Regions from separate parts of the Nocardia sp. X0981 genome, predicted to be linked through region 2. Evidence: riboswitches for the same ligand, from Rfam matches in the RefSeq annotation. Region 2 holds a riboswitch; each other region holds the start of a gene.
What was found. A riboswitch is a leader RNA that binds a small molecule or an ion and turns the genes downstream of it on or off. The one in region 2 is predicted to bind cobalamin.

Region 1 (4,702 bases), 1.6 Mb from region 2:
GTACGGCTTTCATCGCGGCACGCAGGGCCGAGGTGATCTCCGCGACGCCGGGCACCCGGGGGGAGTGGATATCGTAGACACCGGGGCCCACACCGGCGGCGAAGCCGGCGGCGTTCAGATCGTCGAGTACCTCCATACGCGAGCGAGCCGCCTCGAGCGAGGTCACGTCCGCGTCCAGGCCGGCGATCGCGTCGATCACCTCACCGAACTCCGAATAGCACAGATGGGTATGGATCTGGGTCGAATCGGCGACCCCGGAGGTCGCCAGCCGGAACGCCTGCACCGCCCAGTCCAGATAGGCCTGCTGATCCGCTGTGCGCAGCGGGAGCAATTCGCGCAGCGCCGGTTCGTCGACCTGGATGATGCGGATACCCGCGTTCTGCAGATCGACGGTTTCGTCCCGGATGGCCAGCGCGATCTGGCGCGCCGAATCCGCCGGCGGCTGGTCGTCCCGGACGAAGGACCAGGCCAGGATGGTGACCGGCCCGGTGAGCATGCCCTTCACCGGTTTACCGGTGAGCGACTGGGCGAAAGTCGCCCAGTCCACGGTCATCGGCGCCCGGCGCGCGACGTCACCGAACAGAATCGGCGGCCGCACACAGCGGGTGCCGTAAGACTGCACCCAGCCCATATCGGTGGCCGCGAAACCGTCGAGCTGTTCGGCGAAGTACTGCACCATATCGTTGCGTTCCGGTTCGCCGTGCACCAGCACATCCAGTTCGAGTTCTTCCTGCAGGGCGATGACCGCGCTGATCTCCGCGCGCATGCGGCGCTCGTATTCCGCCTGATCGATCTCGCCCTTGCGCAGCGCGGCGCGGGCCACCCGGATCGCCGGGGTCTGCGGATAGGAACCGATCGTGGTGGTCGGCAGCGGAGGCAACTGGAGACGGTCCTGCTGCAGGGCCCGCCGCTCGTCGGCGGGACCGCGCCGGAGGGCATCCGGCCCCAGGGCCGCCAGCCGGGCCCGCACCCGCGGGTTGCTGATCCGAGGATCGGCCCGGCGGCTCGCCGCCGCGTCCCGTGCCCGGGCCAGCTCCGCCGCCACCGCCTCGGTTCCCTTGTTCAGTCCGGTGGCCAGTAACCGGACCTCGGCGACCTTTTCCGCCCCGAAAGCGAGCCAGGAGCGCAGGGTGTCGTCCAACCGGGTTTCCACGGCCAGTGTGTACGGCACGTGGAGCAGGGAGCACGAGGTGGACACCGCCACCGACCGCGCCGACCCGAGCAGGGTGGCGAGCGTGGACAACGCCCGGTCCGGATCGGTACGCCAGACATTGCGGCCGTCCACCACACCCGCGACCACGAGCTTGTCCGCCAGCGCCGGTACCGCGGCCGGAGCGGCGATATCGGTGCCGGACACCAGATCGATGGCTATGCCCTCGATATCGGTTCCGGCCAGGGCGGCCAGCGCTGGACCCGGATCCCCGAAATAGGTGGCGACCAGGAGCGCGGGCCGGTCCCGGCCGGTCGTCAGCTCGGTGTAGACACGGCGTACGGCCGCCAGCTCGTCGCCGGTCAGGTCGGTGACCAGCGCCGGTTCGTCGAATTGCGCCCACTCCGCGCCCGCCGCGTCGAATTCCCGCAGCAGCTCCCGGTACAGCGGGATCAGCTCGTCCACCCGGTCCGTTCCGGCGCCGCCGGTCGTCTTGGCCAGTTTCAGGAAGGTGATCGGCCCGATGACGACGGGCCGGGCCGCGACGCCGAGCTCGATCGCCTCGCGGACCTGCGCCAGCAACTCCGCGGAATGCAGCGCGAAGGTCGTCTCGGGGCCGATTTCGGGAACCAGATAGTGGTAGTTGGTATCGAACCACTTGGTCATCTCCAGCGGCTCCACCGAATCGGTACCGCGGGCGGCGGCGAAATAGCGGTCCAGCGGATCGGTGATATCGGCGACCCGCGGTGGTAGCGCGCCCAGCAGCACGGCCGTATCGAGCATCTGGTCGTAATAGGAGAAGGTGCCCACCGGTATCGAGTCCAAGCCGGCGGCTCGCAGTTCGGCGTACTGGTCACGGCGCAGCGTACGACCGGTTTCGCGCAGCTGCGCGGCATCGCTGCGCCCGGCCCAATAGGATTCGGTGGCGCGTTTGAGCTCGCGGCGCGGCCCCACCCGGGGGAGCCCGAGAACCGTTGCGGTGAAGGGTGTTCGCGAAAGAGAAGTCATGGTGTTCTCCAGTGCTGAAGTTCGACGACCATCGCCTTACGCGGGTGCACGGGCACCGATGAGACCCCGGACGAGCCCGGCGCACGGCCGGGCTCGGATGTCGACACTGGTGGACCGTGCCGCCCTGTCCACGAGGCGGTGGTCACCGGATACGGCGTATCCGGTACAACGGGCAGGTCTTCGGACTCGCGGGCACCGGCCGATCCGGCCGACCTACTGGCCGTCGCTTCCCGGGTTGTGTGCCCAGTGCTCATGACGGCGGTCGTTCCCGCTCACCGCTGCGGGACAGTTCCGGATTCCCACCGGATTCCCTCTCACCCGCGCGTCGCGGGCTTCGACGCCGGGGCGGACGTTCGGGGCTCCAATTCGTCCGGCCGGCGAACCAGCTGCGGGACCCACTCTAGCCCGGTTCCATTCCGGTACCCGGTTCGCTCGGGCACTCGGAGTGGCGGCGTAGAGATTCCGGCCGGCCACGCGGGCGCGGGTGCAGGGAGGATAGCCGGATATTGGCCGGGACGGCGGTACCGCACAGCCCGCCCCCGCGGGCGGTGAGCCGTGACGCCACGGTGACCATTGGTTCGCAGCGATGCGAAACCGCTTTGTGAAGTTCCTGCGAAGTGGACTTCGCTGTCGAACCTGGGTGTGGGGCCGGGTACCTTGGGTCAATGTTCTCGAAAGTCTTGGTTGCCAACCGCGGCGAAATTGCCATCCGAGCCTTCCGCGCGGCGTACGAGCTCGGTATCGGGACGGTTGCCGTCTTCCCGCACGAGGACCGGAATTCGGTCCACCGCCTGAAGGCGGACGAGGCATACGAGATCGGTGAGCAGGGCCATCCGGTTCGTGCGTATCTCTCCGTCGAAGCGATCATCGAGGCCGCCAAGACCGCCGGCGCGGATGCGATATACCCGGGGTACGGCTTCCTGTCGGAGAACCCGGATCTGGCCGCGGCCTGCGCACGGGAAGGGATCACCTTCATCGGGCCGTCGGCCGAGGTTCTCGAACTCGCCGGGAACAAGGCCCGCGCGATCGCCGCGGCGAAGGCGGCCGGGCTGCCCGTACTGGCTTCCAGCGCACCCTCGGCCGATATCGCGGAACTGCTGACGGCGGCCGAATCCATGGAATTCCCCCTTTTCGTCAAAGCCGTCGCCGGTGGCGGTGGCCGGGGTATGCGGCGGGTCGCCGAGCCCGCGGCGCTGCGGGAGGCGATCGAGGCAGCCTCGCGGGAGGCGGAATCGGCCTTCGGTGATCCGACCGTCTTCCTGGAACAGGCCGTGGTCGACCCGCGCCATATCGAGGTGCAGATCCTGGCCGACACCCACGGCAATGTGATGCATCTGTTCGAGCGCGACTGTTCGCTGCAGCGGCGGCACCAGAAGGTGATCGAGCTGGCACCCGCGCCGAATCTCGACCCCGAGCTGCGCGACCGTATCTGCGCCGACGCGGTCGCCTTCGCCCGCGAGATCGGTTACAGCTGCGCCGGTACGGTGGAATTCCTGCTGGACGCGCGCGGGAACCATGTGTTCATCGAGATGAATCCGCGGATCCAGGTCGAGCATACGGTGACCGAGGAGATCACCGATGTGGACCTGGTGCAATCGCAGTTGCGTATCGCCGCGGGGGAGAGCCTGGCCGATCTCGGGCTCGCTCAGGACACGGTGACCATTCGCGGTGCCGCCCTGCAGTGCCGGATCACCACCGAAGACCCCGCCAACGGTTTCCGGCCCGATACCGGCCGCATCACGGCCTACCGCACCCCCGGCGGCGCCGGTATCCGCCTGGACGGTGGCGCGAATCTCGGCGCCGAGATCGGGGCCTATTTCGATTCCATGCTGGTCAAGCTCACCTGCCGGGGCCGGGATTTCCCGGTGGCGGTGGCGCGGGCGCGGCGCGCGCTCATGGAGTTCCGGATCCGCGGTGTCACCACGAACATTCCCTTCCTGCTCGCGGTACTCGCGGACGAGGATTTCACGGCGGGCCGGATCACCACCTCCTTCATCGATGAACGCCCGGGTCTGCTGGCCACCCGCGAGTCCGCCGACCGCGGCACCAAGATCCTGAACTATCTGGCCGATATCACCGTGAACAAACCGCACGGTGCCCGGCCGACGGCGGTGTACCCGCACGACAAACTGCCGGCGATCGACCTGTCGGTACCGCCGCCGGACGGTTCGCGGCAGAAGCTGCTGGCGCTGGGGCCGGAGGGTTTCGCGCGGGCACTGCGGGAACAGAAGGCGGTGGGGGTCACCGATACCACCTTCCGCGATGCGCATCAGTCGTTGCTGGCGACGCGGGTACGCACCAACGGGTTGCTGGATGTCGCCGGGCACGTCGCGCGTCTCACCCCGGAACTGTTGTCGGTCGAGGCGTGGGGCGGCGCCACCTACGATGTGGCCCTGCGGTTCCTCTACGAAGACCCGTGGGAGCGCCTCGCCGCGCTGCGCGAGGCGATTCCGAACATCTGTCTGCAGATGCTGCTGCGCGGCCGCAACACCGTGGGCTACACCCCCTACCCGGAACGGGTGACGCGCGCCTTCGTCGCCGAGG
Region 2 (4,702 bases):
GATCGAGCGCACCCAGTCCGGGGTGAGACCCGTGGACTCCTTGAACCCGTAGTTCCAGCCGGCGAAGACGAAATCGGGAGCGGCGGCCTGGACGACCTCCCGGGTGAAGGCATCCCCGAGCGTCGGTACACGTTCGAAATCGGTCTGCCACGGTGAGGTGGCGATATCGCGTTCCTTCCCGGGGTAACTGGTATAGCCCACCATCCGGTCGGCCAGGCCGAGGGCGAACATCATCTCGGTGATCCCGGTGTCGTTGGTGACCACTCGCTCGGGCACACCGTCGACGGTGAGCGGAGCATCGCAGTTGGTGACCGTCACCGACGCACCGGCCGCGTTCGCCGGGGCCTGCTGTACCTCGGCACCGCACGCTGTCGTGCCGAGCACACACGCGACAGCGAGTACCGGTAGCAGCGGAAAAGATCGCATCAGCGTTCCTTCTGGTCGAAAATGATCTGCGGGACACCCAGCCGCGGGTGCTCGACGATATGGCCGCCGATCGAGAACCAGCGGGCGATCACCTCCGCGGTGATCACCTCGTGCGGGCTGCCCGAACACACCAGCCGGCCCGCGTGCAGGACGAAGATCCGGTCGCAGTGCTGGGCGGCCAGATTGAGGTCGTGCAGCGCCGCGACCACGGTGATGCCCAGATCTCGCGCCGCGGCGAGAACGCTGTACTGGTGGTGGACATCGAGATGATTGGTCGGTTCGTCCAGGACGAGTACCCGCGGTTGCTGGGCCAGCGCCCGCGCGATCAGGACCCGCTGGCGTTCACCGCCCGACAGCGACAGGAAGCCGCGTGTGGCGAGATGACCGATATCGGCCGTCGCCATCGCCGCGGCGCAGATCTCCCGATCGCGCCGGCGTGTGCCGCGCAGCAGCGCGGTATGCGGCAGGCGTCCGGTGGCGACCACCTCGGCGGCGGTGTAATCGAAAGGTGTGCTCGTATCCTGGGTGAGCGCGGCCACCCGACGGGCGTTCTCCCGCATGCTGATCGCCGCGATATCCGTACCGTCGACCAGGACCCGGCCGGTTGTCGGTGCCAATGCCCGGTAGAGACAGCGCAGCAGGGTGGACTTCCCGCTGCCGTTCGGTCCCACGATGCCGATGAACCGGCCCGGTTCGGCGGCCAGGGTCACCGACTCGACAACCGCCGTCCCGTCGAACTCGACCGTGACGTTCTCGTAGTCGACCCGCATCAGCCGTACTCCACCAGCGCACCACGGCGGCGCATCAACAGCACGAAAACAGGCACCCCCACCGCGGCGGTGATCGCGCCCAGGGGAAGCTCCTGCGGCGGTACGAGCGTCCGCGAGACCAGATCCGCGGTCACCAGGAACACCGCACCCAGCAGCGGTGCGACGAGAACGAGTCGCCGGTGACCGGCCCCCACCAGCATTCTGGCGATATGCGGTACCACCAGGCCGACGAAACCGATCGCCCCGCAGACCGCGACGAAACAGCCCGTCATGGCGGCGGAGACCACGAACAGCACGATCCGGAACCGGGCGGCGTTCAGACCGAGCGCGGCACCGGCCTCGTCCCCCATCGACAGTGCGTCGAGGTGCCGCGCGGATACGGCGAGCACCGTCAGCCCGAGCGCGGCCACCGCGGCGACCAGGGGCACCATCTGCCAGCTCGCTCCCGCCAGACTCCCGAGCAGCCAGAACATCACGGAACGGGCGGCGTCTCCGTGCGGGGCCGTGAACACCAGCACCGTGGTCGTCGCGGAGAAGCCGTAACCGATGGCGGTGCCGGTGAGTACCAGCCGTAGCGGTACCAGCCCGGAGGCCGAACGTGCCATCAGATAGACGAGCACCGTGGCGCCCAGCGCCCCGGCGAAGGCCGCGGTCGACAGCGCGTAGACACCGAGCGTGCCGAAGACCCCGAACAGTACGACCGCGGTGGCGCCCACCGAGGCACCCGAGGAGATCCCGAGGACGTAAGGGTCGGCGAGTGCGTTACGAACCATGGCCTGAACCAGCAGTCCCACTCCGGCGAGACCGGCTCCGACCAGGGCCGCCAGCAGTACGCGAGGCAACCGCGAGTCGACGACGATCCGGTAGTCGGCGATATCGGCGGTGACCACCGTCGCGCCGGTGAGCTCGGCCCACAGGAACCAGACCGTGTTCCGCCAGGGGATGGGGGCCGCACCCAGCGCCAGAGCGAGCACACAGACCACCACCAGCGCCGTGATCGAGCCGAGGACCGGTACGGCGACGGGCAGCCGGCGCCTCTCGACGGTTCTCATCGGTACAGCTCTACCCGCACCGTCCCATATCGAATGTCCACCGGACAGATGAGCACCACACGACCCATATCTCGTCAACCGTTCCCTCGGAGTCGACAGAGGCCGCGCCGTCGGCGCGGCCGCGCGGGCAGGTCTTCGGGCTCGTGGACAGGACACCGGAATCTCCGGTCTCGCCTACTGGCGGTCGCTTCCCGGGCCGTGGGCCCAGTGCTGATGACCGCGGTCGTTTCCACATACCGCTGCGGGGCAGCTCCGGATTCCCACCGGATTCCCTCTTACGAGCCGCCTGTCCGGAGACGGGCGGCAACCAGCGCACGGTCACAGTAGCATTCCGGTGGTTCGCGAGGTGTTGCCGTCGCGGGCTCGCCGGATGCGCGGTGGCCCTGATGGGGGCGGCGACGGGCCTGTGGCCGGCCGGCGGCAGTGTGACGACGGTGTTCCCGAATACGTCGCGTTTCCACGACGAATGTGGCGACAGTTCCCGGGCCGCGCTCGGTGAACGCCGGTTCGTGGCCGCTCTCCGCCGCGGCCGCGCGATGGGTTCGGATGCCGCTGTGGCGTACGCTCTCCGGGAAGGGGCGATCGCCGCGTCCGGATCGCGGCATGGATCGTCGGTCGGGAGCGAACCGATCGCGATCCGGTGGACGCCTCGGCGCCGGAGTGCGCGGCGGTATCTCCTACCGGCGGTTGTCCGAGGAGGAACCGGCTCGGACCCAAGGCCAGGTCATCACCGCCCATACGATGAGCAACAGGACAGCCACGGTGCCCAGGTACCAGGGCCATGGTCCGAGGACGTCGAGCAGCGACGGGGTCGCGGGTTTCCGGTTGACGAAACCGTAGTTGGTGCCGGCGAATGAATTGACGGCGAAAGTGACCGTCACCCACGCGATCGTCGCCGCCACCGCGAACCGGTAGCTACGCCAGTCCGGGCGCATTCCCACACCCCAGGTCAGATAGATCGCCGCCCAGACCACGAGCAGATGGATCGCCCAGAAGGCCAGGAATTCGTAGTGCGGGAAGTCCGGGCTCTCCAACGCCGGGGACAGGAGCGCCTGCGTGCTGAGGGTGAGGCACCAGTAGTAGGTCAGCGCGTATGCCCAGCGCCGGTGTGACCACAGCGCGTAGCCGGCGACCAGAGTCGCGAGATCGGTCAAGCGCAGTGGGATCGAGCGCTCGACCGTCGGCGGGAATGCTGTGGCGAGGTAGATCACCGCGTACAGCACCAGGGTCACCGCACCGAACGCCCGGCCGAAGTGGCGTACGGTGCGAGTGTCACGCTGTCTTCGTCCGATCAGGACCACCATCACCGCCCCCGTCGCGAACACGGCGAGCACGATCCAGTGCGACAGCCCGTATGCGGAGAATTCCTTCGCCGTCGGTGGCTCCACGCCTGGCTACTCTAGCGATGCCCCGGAGCGATCGGCACGGGCCGGACGACCCACCAGGCGACCGTGGTCCATGTGGAGGCCAGTAGGAGCGAGCCGAGCAGGTCGGTGGGGTGATGCGCCCCGGTGTAGAGCCGCTGCGCCGCTACCAGGAGGGGGATCAGGAGCAGCGCGGCGGCGAGGATCCGGTACCGCCGGCGGTGCGTGGTGAACCACAGGAGTGCGGCGGTGCCGGTGTAGAGGGTCAGCGCGGCGGCGAGGTGGCCGGAAGGGAAACTCGCGGTCGGGGGGAGGCCGGGGTCGAGAGGGGGGACCCGGGGGCGGTCGCGGTCGACGATCGCGGCGACGGTGAGGAACAGCGTGATCTCTCCCAGCAGCGCGATACCGAGGAACACCACCGGCCGCCGGTTCCGGAGTACCGCCACCGCGAGCGCGGCGATGATCAGGGCGGCGGTGATGACGGCGAGAGTGTTGCCGAGTTCGCCGAACACGTCGAGGGCAGCGGCGAGCGTGGGGTCCCGGTGCTCGGCCAGTGCCGCCACGACGCCGTGATCCCACCGGGCGACCGGGTTCCCGGGTGCGAGGTCGCGTACCAGCGTGCCGATGCCGGTGAGCAGTCCGGCGAGCAGCGCCCACGCCACCGCGAGTTCACCGAGGCCGCGCCACGGGTGGGGCATCGTGGGCGTGTGCCGCATCGGAACCGGCCGTAAATCGTCCTTTTCGTCCGGCGCCACCTCACCCGGCAGCGGGCCGGTGCCGGTGCGGCCGGCGTCGCCACGCCAGCGGTGGAAGGCGACGGTGACCGCGGTGAGCCACAACGATCCGAGCAACCAGCCGGCGAGGACGTCGGTGAGGTAGTGCACGCCCAGTGCTATCCGGCTGAGCCCGACAGCCGCTACGAGCAGGACGGCGCACCCCGTCACCACACGTCGGGTGCCGGTGCGCAGCGCGGGTGCGAAAACCAGCAGCACAATGCCGTAGCACACCAGTGAACCCATGGCGTGCCCGCTGGGGAAGCTCCACCCGTCCGTCCGGTAGACGGGGGTTTCCACCACCGGTCGTAGTCGGG
Region 3 (4,702 bases), 180 kb from region 2:
TCCTACCCCCGGGTTCCGTTACTAAACCGTGACAGCTCCGAGGGGGGTGGCCTGTGAGTTGACCCACTAATAGTTTGTGCATTAACTATTAGTGGGTACGGTTGTGCCGGCAGGGTGAGAGCGAGCGGAGAAAGTCATGAGCGTCCACATCGACGATCCCCTACGCCTCGAGCGGCAGGTGTGCTTCGCGCTGGCGGTTGCCAACCGTTCCGTACTCGCCGTCTACCGGCCGCTTCTGGAACCGCTGGGTCTGACCCATCCTCAATATCTGGTCATGCTGGCGCTCTGGGGGGATGCGCCGATGTCGGTCAAGGCCATCGCCGAGGCGGTCCAGCTCGATTCCGCCACCCTCTCACCGCTGCTCAAACGACTCGAAACCACCGGTCTCGTCACGCGTCGGCGCGATCCGGGTGACGAGCGCGCCCTGGTGGTCGACCTCACCGGCGCGGGCCGGCGCTTGCGGCAGCAGGCCGAAAGGATTCCCGCGGCCGTCGTCGAACGCCTGGGCGTGGGGCTCGCGGATCTCGAGGCGTTGCGGGAGATCCTGATCCGGGTGAACACCGCCGCCCGGCGCGCGGGGCCGGCCCGCACGGACGGCGAACCGTGAACCGTGCGGACGGCCGACCGCCGTGCACCGTGGTATGAGCTCGTACAAACAGGAGGATCCGGTGACCGAACGAACCCCGACGATCGGGCAGCGCGTCAGTTATATCTGCGGAGCGACGCTGCCGCCGTCCATGCGGCAATGGGTCCTGCGCGACCAGACGGGCCCGGGGGCCGCGCGCCGGTATCTGCTGCGCTTCCTCGTCCCGCCGATTCCGCTTCTCTGTCTGTTCCTTCTGGTGCCGGGACCATTGTGGGTGGGCCTCTCGATGGCCGGATTACTGTACCTTCCGCTGGCCTTCTTCACGATCGCGTTGATGTATGTGTACCGGCGCCACCTACTGGTCAAGCACGGTCTCGATCCCGCGCTGGCCACCGCCGACCGGCTCCGCCGGGCAGCCGAGGAACGCGCCGGTTACGAACTGCGCCACGGCCGCGGCTGAGGCGGTGGCGCGGGCCCGAGGGGCCGGGCTCACGAAGCGAGCCCGGAATCCCGGATGGCCTCGGCCAGCGGCTCCAGCACGGCCGGATCGTGCGGAGTGGGTAGATAGATGATCGCGAGTTCCAGGCCTTCGGCGCCCAGTGCGGCCGCCCAGTCGACGACCTCGCCGTAGCCGAGCCGCGGGTCCAGCCGCTTCTGCGCCGAGAGCGTGATCTCCGTGGGGTCGCGACCGATATCGGCGCAGTGTGCCGCCAGCACATCGCGCTTACGGGCGAATTCCGCGGTGGTTCCGGAAACGAAGTTCCAGTGCTGGGCGTAGCGGGCGGTGATGCGGAGGGTGCGTTTCTCACCGTTGCCGCCGATGCAGATCGGAGGGTGCGGACGCTGTGGGCCCTTGGGTTCGTTGCGGGCGGCGGCCAGTTGATAGAACTTGCCGTCGAAATCCGTCGTCTCCTGGCTCAACAGCCCGATGAGTACCTGGCAGGCCTCCTCGAACCGGTCGAGGCGTTCGGTGATACTCCCCAGCTCGATGCCGTAGGCGCCGGATTCCTCCTCGTTCCAGCCGGCGCCGATACCGAGTTCGAGGCGACCACCGGAGATGATGTCGAGGGTGGCGGCCATATTGGCCAGGACCGCGGGATGCCGGTAGTGCACCCCGGTCACCATCGTGCCGAGCCGTAAGCGTTCGGTGGCCTGTGCCAGGGCGGTCAGGGTGGTCCAGCCTTCCAGGCACGGGCCGGTGGAATCGGCGAAGATCGGATAGAAGTGGTCGAAGGTCCATCCGGATTCGTAGATATCGATATCGTCCGCGGCGCGCCAGACGGTCAACATATCGGCCCAGGTTGTTTCCTGCGGTGCAGTTTTGAACGCGAATCGCATATCGACAGGCTAGGAGTTGAAGTGCGCTCCAGATCAAGCCCGGCCTCGGCGTGTCCGGCGGGCTCGTTCGAGACGCCCGCCCGCCGATTCACGATCCGGCTGCGGCGGGCCGAGCGAAGAGTGAGACGGCCGTGCCGTTCGGGTGACCGGTTCGCCTCCGGCGTGACGGTCTGCCGGTAACGTTTGTTCCGGTGCAGGGAACACCGGTGGGAATCCGGGGCTGTCCCGCAACTGTCACCGAGGAGCGATCCGCCATGCGTGGCCACGACCTACCCGGGTCGGAAGGCCGGCGGGGATGCGTCGATCCGGGAGCCAGGACACCTGCGCCCACGGTAACGGGTGACACCCACGAGGATGGCTATGAACAACTCCACAACAGGTCGGTCCGGTCTCGGCCGTCGACGGCTGCTGGCCGGGACCGCGGGGCTGATCGGGCTCACGGCATTGGCCGGTGTCCCGGTCCTCACCGGCTGCGGCACCGGCGGCGGGCCGTCCGGGCCCCCGGCAGGCCCGCCGCGACCGGGCGGCCGGCTGCGGTCGGTGATCGCGGGCCGATCCGCGACCGCCGATGTGCTGGATCCGCACGAGGCGGGCAGTTCCGCCGGCGGTGCGGTATCGAAGAACGTCTGGGACAAACTCGTCGCGTACAACAACGACCTCACCCTGCGCTATCGGCTCGCCCGGTCGCTGGAACCGAATGCCGACGGGAGCGTCTGGCGGATCTCGCTGCGGCCGGGCGTGGTGTTCAGTGACGGCAGTCCGCTCACCTCGCGGGACGTGCTGTGGAGCTTCGAACGGATGCTGGACCCGGCGCGCTCCTCCGCCGGTGATCTCGCGATGGTCGATATGCCCCGGACCCGGGCCGATGGTGAACTGGACGTATTGGTGGCGATGAAAACGCCCCTCGCCGACTTCGGTTCCGTACTGGCGGGCTGGTACTGCTACATCGTCAAGGAGGGGACCACGGACTTCGGCGAACACACCCTGCCGGTGGGGACGGGTCCGTTCGCGCTGGCGAAATGGTCGCCCGGTGACCGGACGCTGCTGCGGCGCAACGATCGCCACTGGGACGGACCGGCGCCGCTGGACGAGGTCGAGATCATTCAGATCGCCGAGACCGAGGCGCGGATGAACGCGTTCCTGTCCGGCGAGGCCGATGTGGTGCACGAGCTGAGTTATCTGCAGGCCCGCAATCTGGAGAGCGACCCCACGGCAACCGTGATCGTTCCTCCGGAAGGCCTGATGGGCGCTCTTCAAATGCGTGTCGACCTGCCGCCCTTCGATGATGTGCGAGTCCGGCAGGCAATGCGGCTGGCTGTGGACCGGCAAGCGATGGTCGATTCGGTTTACTACGGGTACGGCGAGATCGGCAACGATATCTACGGGAAAGGTGCCCCTTTCTACAACGACACCCTGCCCCAGCGGACCTGTGATCCGCAGCGCGCCCGCGAACTACTGCGCGCGGCCGGTAAAGAGAACCTCGAGGTCACCTTGCCGACAGCCGACGGCATGCCGGGGATGGTGGAGTCGGCGACCCTGTTCGCCGAGCACGCCAAAGCGGCCGGAATCACCGTCCGGCTCGAATCCACTCCGGCCGATACCTATTTCTCCCAGGTCACCGGGAAACGGCCACTGACCCATATCGGCTGGTGGAACTACAGCCTCGACTACTTCTACGGCCAGACCGCCACCAGTTCGTCCCCGAGCAACGGTACCGGCTGGCGCCGGCCCGCCTGGGACGCGAAGTTCGCGCAGGCCCGCGCCGCCATGGACCCGCAGCGGCGCCGCGAGCTGTACTTCGAACTGCAGGAAGAACTGTGGAACGAAGGCGGCTACATCCTGCACAGCTTCGCCAGACGACCCGACGCCGCACGCAATATCGTCGGGGGAATGCGCCCCGGTGTCCCGGGGACCGACGACTGGGCGAATTACGCCACCACCTGGCTCGCGGCCCAGGGCTGAGGCCGCCGTGCTGCGTTATTTCCTGCGGCGGGCCGGGGCCGGTGTCGGTGTGCTGGGCACCGTGACGGTGCTCGTCTTCGGATTGTTCGAGTTGCTGGATTCGGATGCGGCGGTGGTGATCCTGTCCCGCAGTGGGGCAGGCGACCCGTCACCGGAGCAGTTGGCCGCCCTGCGGTCCGAATTGGGACTGGACCGGCCCGCGCCGATCCGGTTCGCCGAATGGGTGACCGATTTCCTGCGCGGTGATCTCGGTGAGTCACTGATATCGGGCCGGCCGGTGGCCGACGTTCTGCTCGATCGGCTGGCCAACAGCGCCGCGCTGGCACTGTTGACGATCGTATTGCTGATTCCGCTGGCGCTCGGGCTGGGCCTGCTGGCCGGTGCCCGGCCGGGTTCCCGGACCGACCGGGTGATCAGCGTCGCGGCCCTGACGGTCGAATCGATACCGTCGTTCGTTCTCGGTGTGCTGCTGGTGGCCGTGGTCGCGCTGTCGCTGCGGCTGGTACCGGCGGTATCGCTGGTGCCCACCGGCGCCAGTGTCTGGGACCGGCCGGAGATACTGGTCCTACCGGTGGTCTGTCTGCTGCTGGGGTTGTCACCGCATCCGGCCCGGATCGTGCGGGCGCAGACCACCGAGGTCGTCGCCTCCGCCTACATCCGGACCGCCCGGCTGAACGGTGTCGGCGGCCTCCGCTTGCTCCTGCGGCACGTTGCCCCCAACGCGGTATCCGCCTCCATCCACCCCCTCGCGGGGTCAGTGGCCGGTCTCATCGGCGGGATCGCCGTCGTGGAAACCCTGTTCTCCTATCCGGGGGT

Region 1: linked by a shared signal. The riboswitch ahead of metE (5-methyltetrahydropteroyltriglutamate--homocysteine S-methyltransferase) and the one ahead of ACYR7D_RS19395 (FecCD family ABC transporter permease) in region 2 are both predicted to bind cobalamin.
Region 3: linked by a shared signal. The riboswitch ahead of ACYR7D_RS20270 (ABC transporter substrate-binding protein) and the one ahead of ACYR7D_RS19395 (FecCD family ABC transporter permease) in region 2 are both predicted to bind cobalamin.

The regions. Positions count from the first base shown of each region.
Region 1 covers NZ_OZ372435.1:6,038,884-6,043,585, reverse strand. Annotated here, with positions in the region: gene metE (5-methyltetrahydropteroyltriglutamate--homocysteine S-methyltransferase) at 1-2,158, opposite strand, end outside; cobalamin riboswitch at 2,333-2,471, opposite strand; gene ACYR7D_RS26800 (pyruvate carboxylase) at 2,824-4,702, shown strand, end outside.
Region 2 covers NZ_OZ372435.1:4,424,413-4,429,114, forward strand. Annotated here, with positions in the region: gene ACYR7D_RS19385 (ABC transporter substrate-binding protein) at 1-426, opposite strand, end outside; gene ACYR7D_RS19390 (ABC transporter ATP-binding protein) at 426-1,196, opposite strand; gene ACYR7D_RS19395 (FecCD family ABC transporter permease) at 1,196-2,248, opposite strand; cobalamin riboswitch at 2,358-2,575, opposite strand; gene ACYR7D_RS19400 (YwaF family protein) at 2,926-3,636, opposite strand; gene ACYR7D_RS19405 (phosphatase PAP2 family protein) at 3,648-4,702, opposite strand, start outside.
Region 3 covers NZ_OZ372435.1:4,604,003-4,608,704, forward strand. Annotated here, with positions in the region: gene ACYR7D_RS20255 (MarR family winged helix-turn-helix transcriptional regulator) at 137-607, shown strand; gene ACYR7D_RS20260 (DUF5313 family protein) at 642-1,046, shown strand; gene ACYR7D_RS20265 (LLM class F420-dependent oxidoreductase) at 1,076-1,924, opposite strand; cobalamin riboswitch at 2,093-2,249, shown strand; gene ACYR7D_RS20270 (ABC transporter substrate-binding protein) at 2,285-3,886, shown strand; gene ACYR7D_RS20275 (ABC transporter permease) at 3,894-4,702, shown strand, end outside.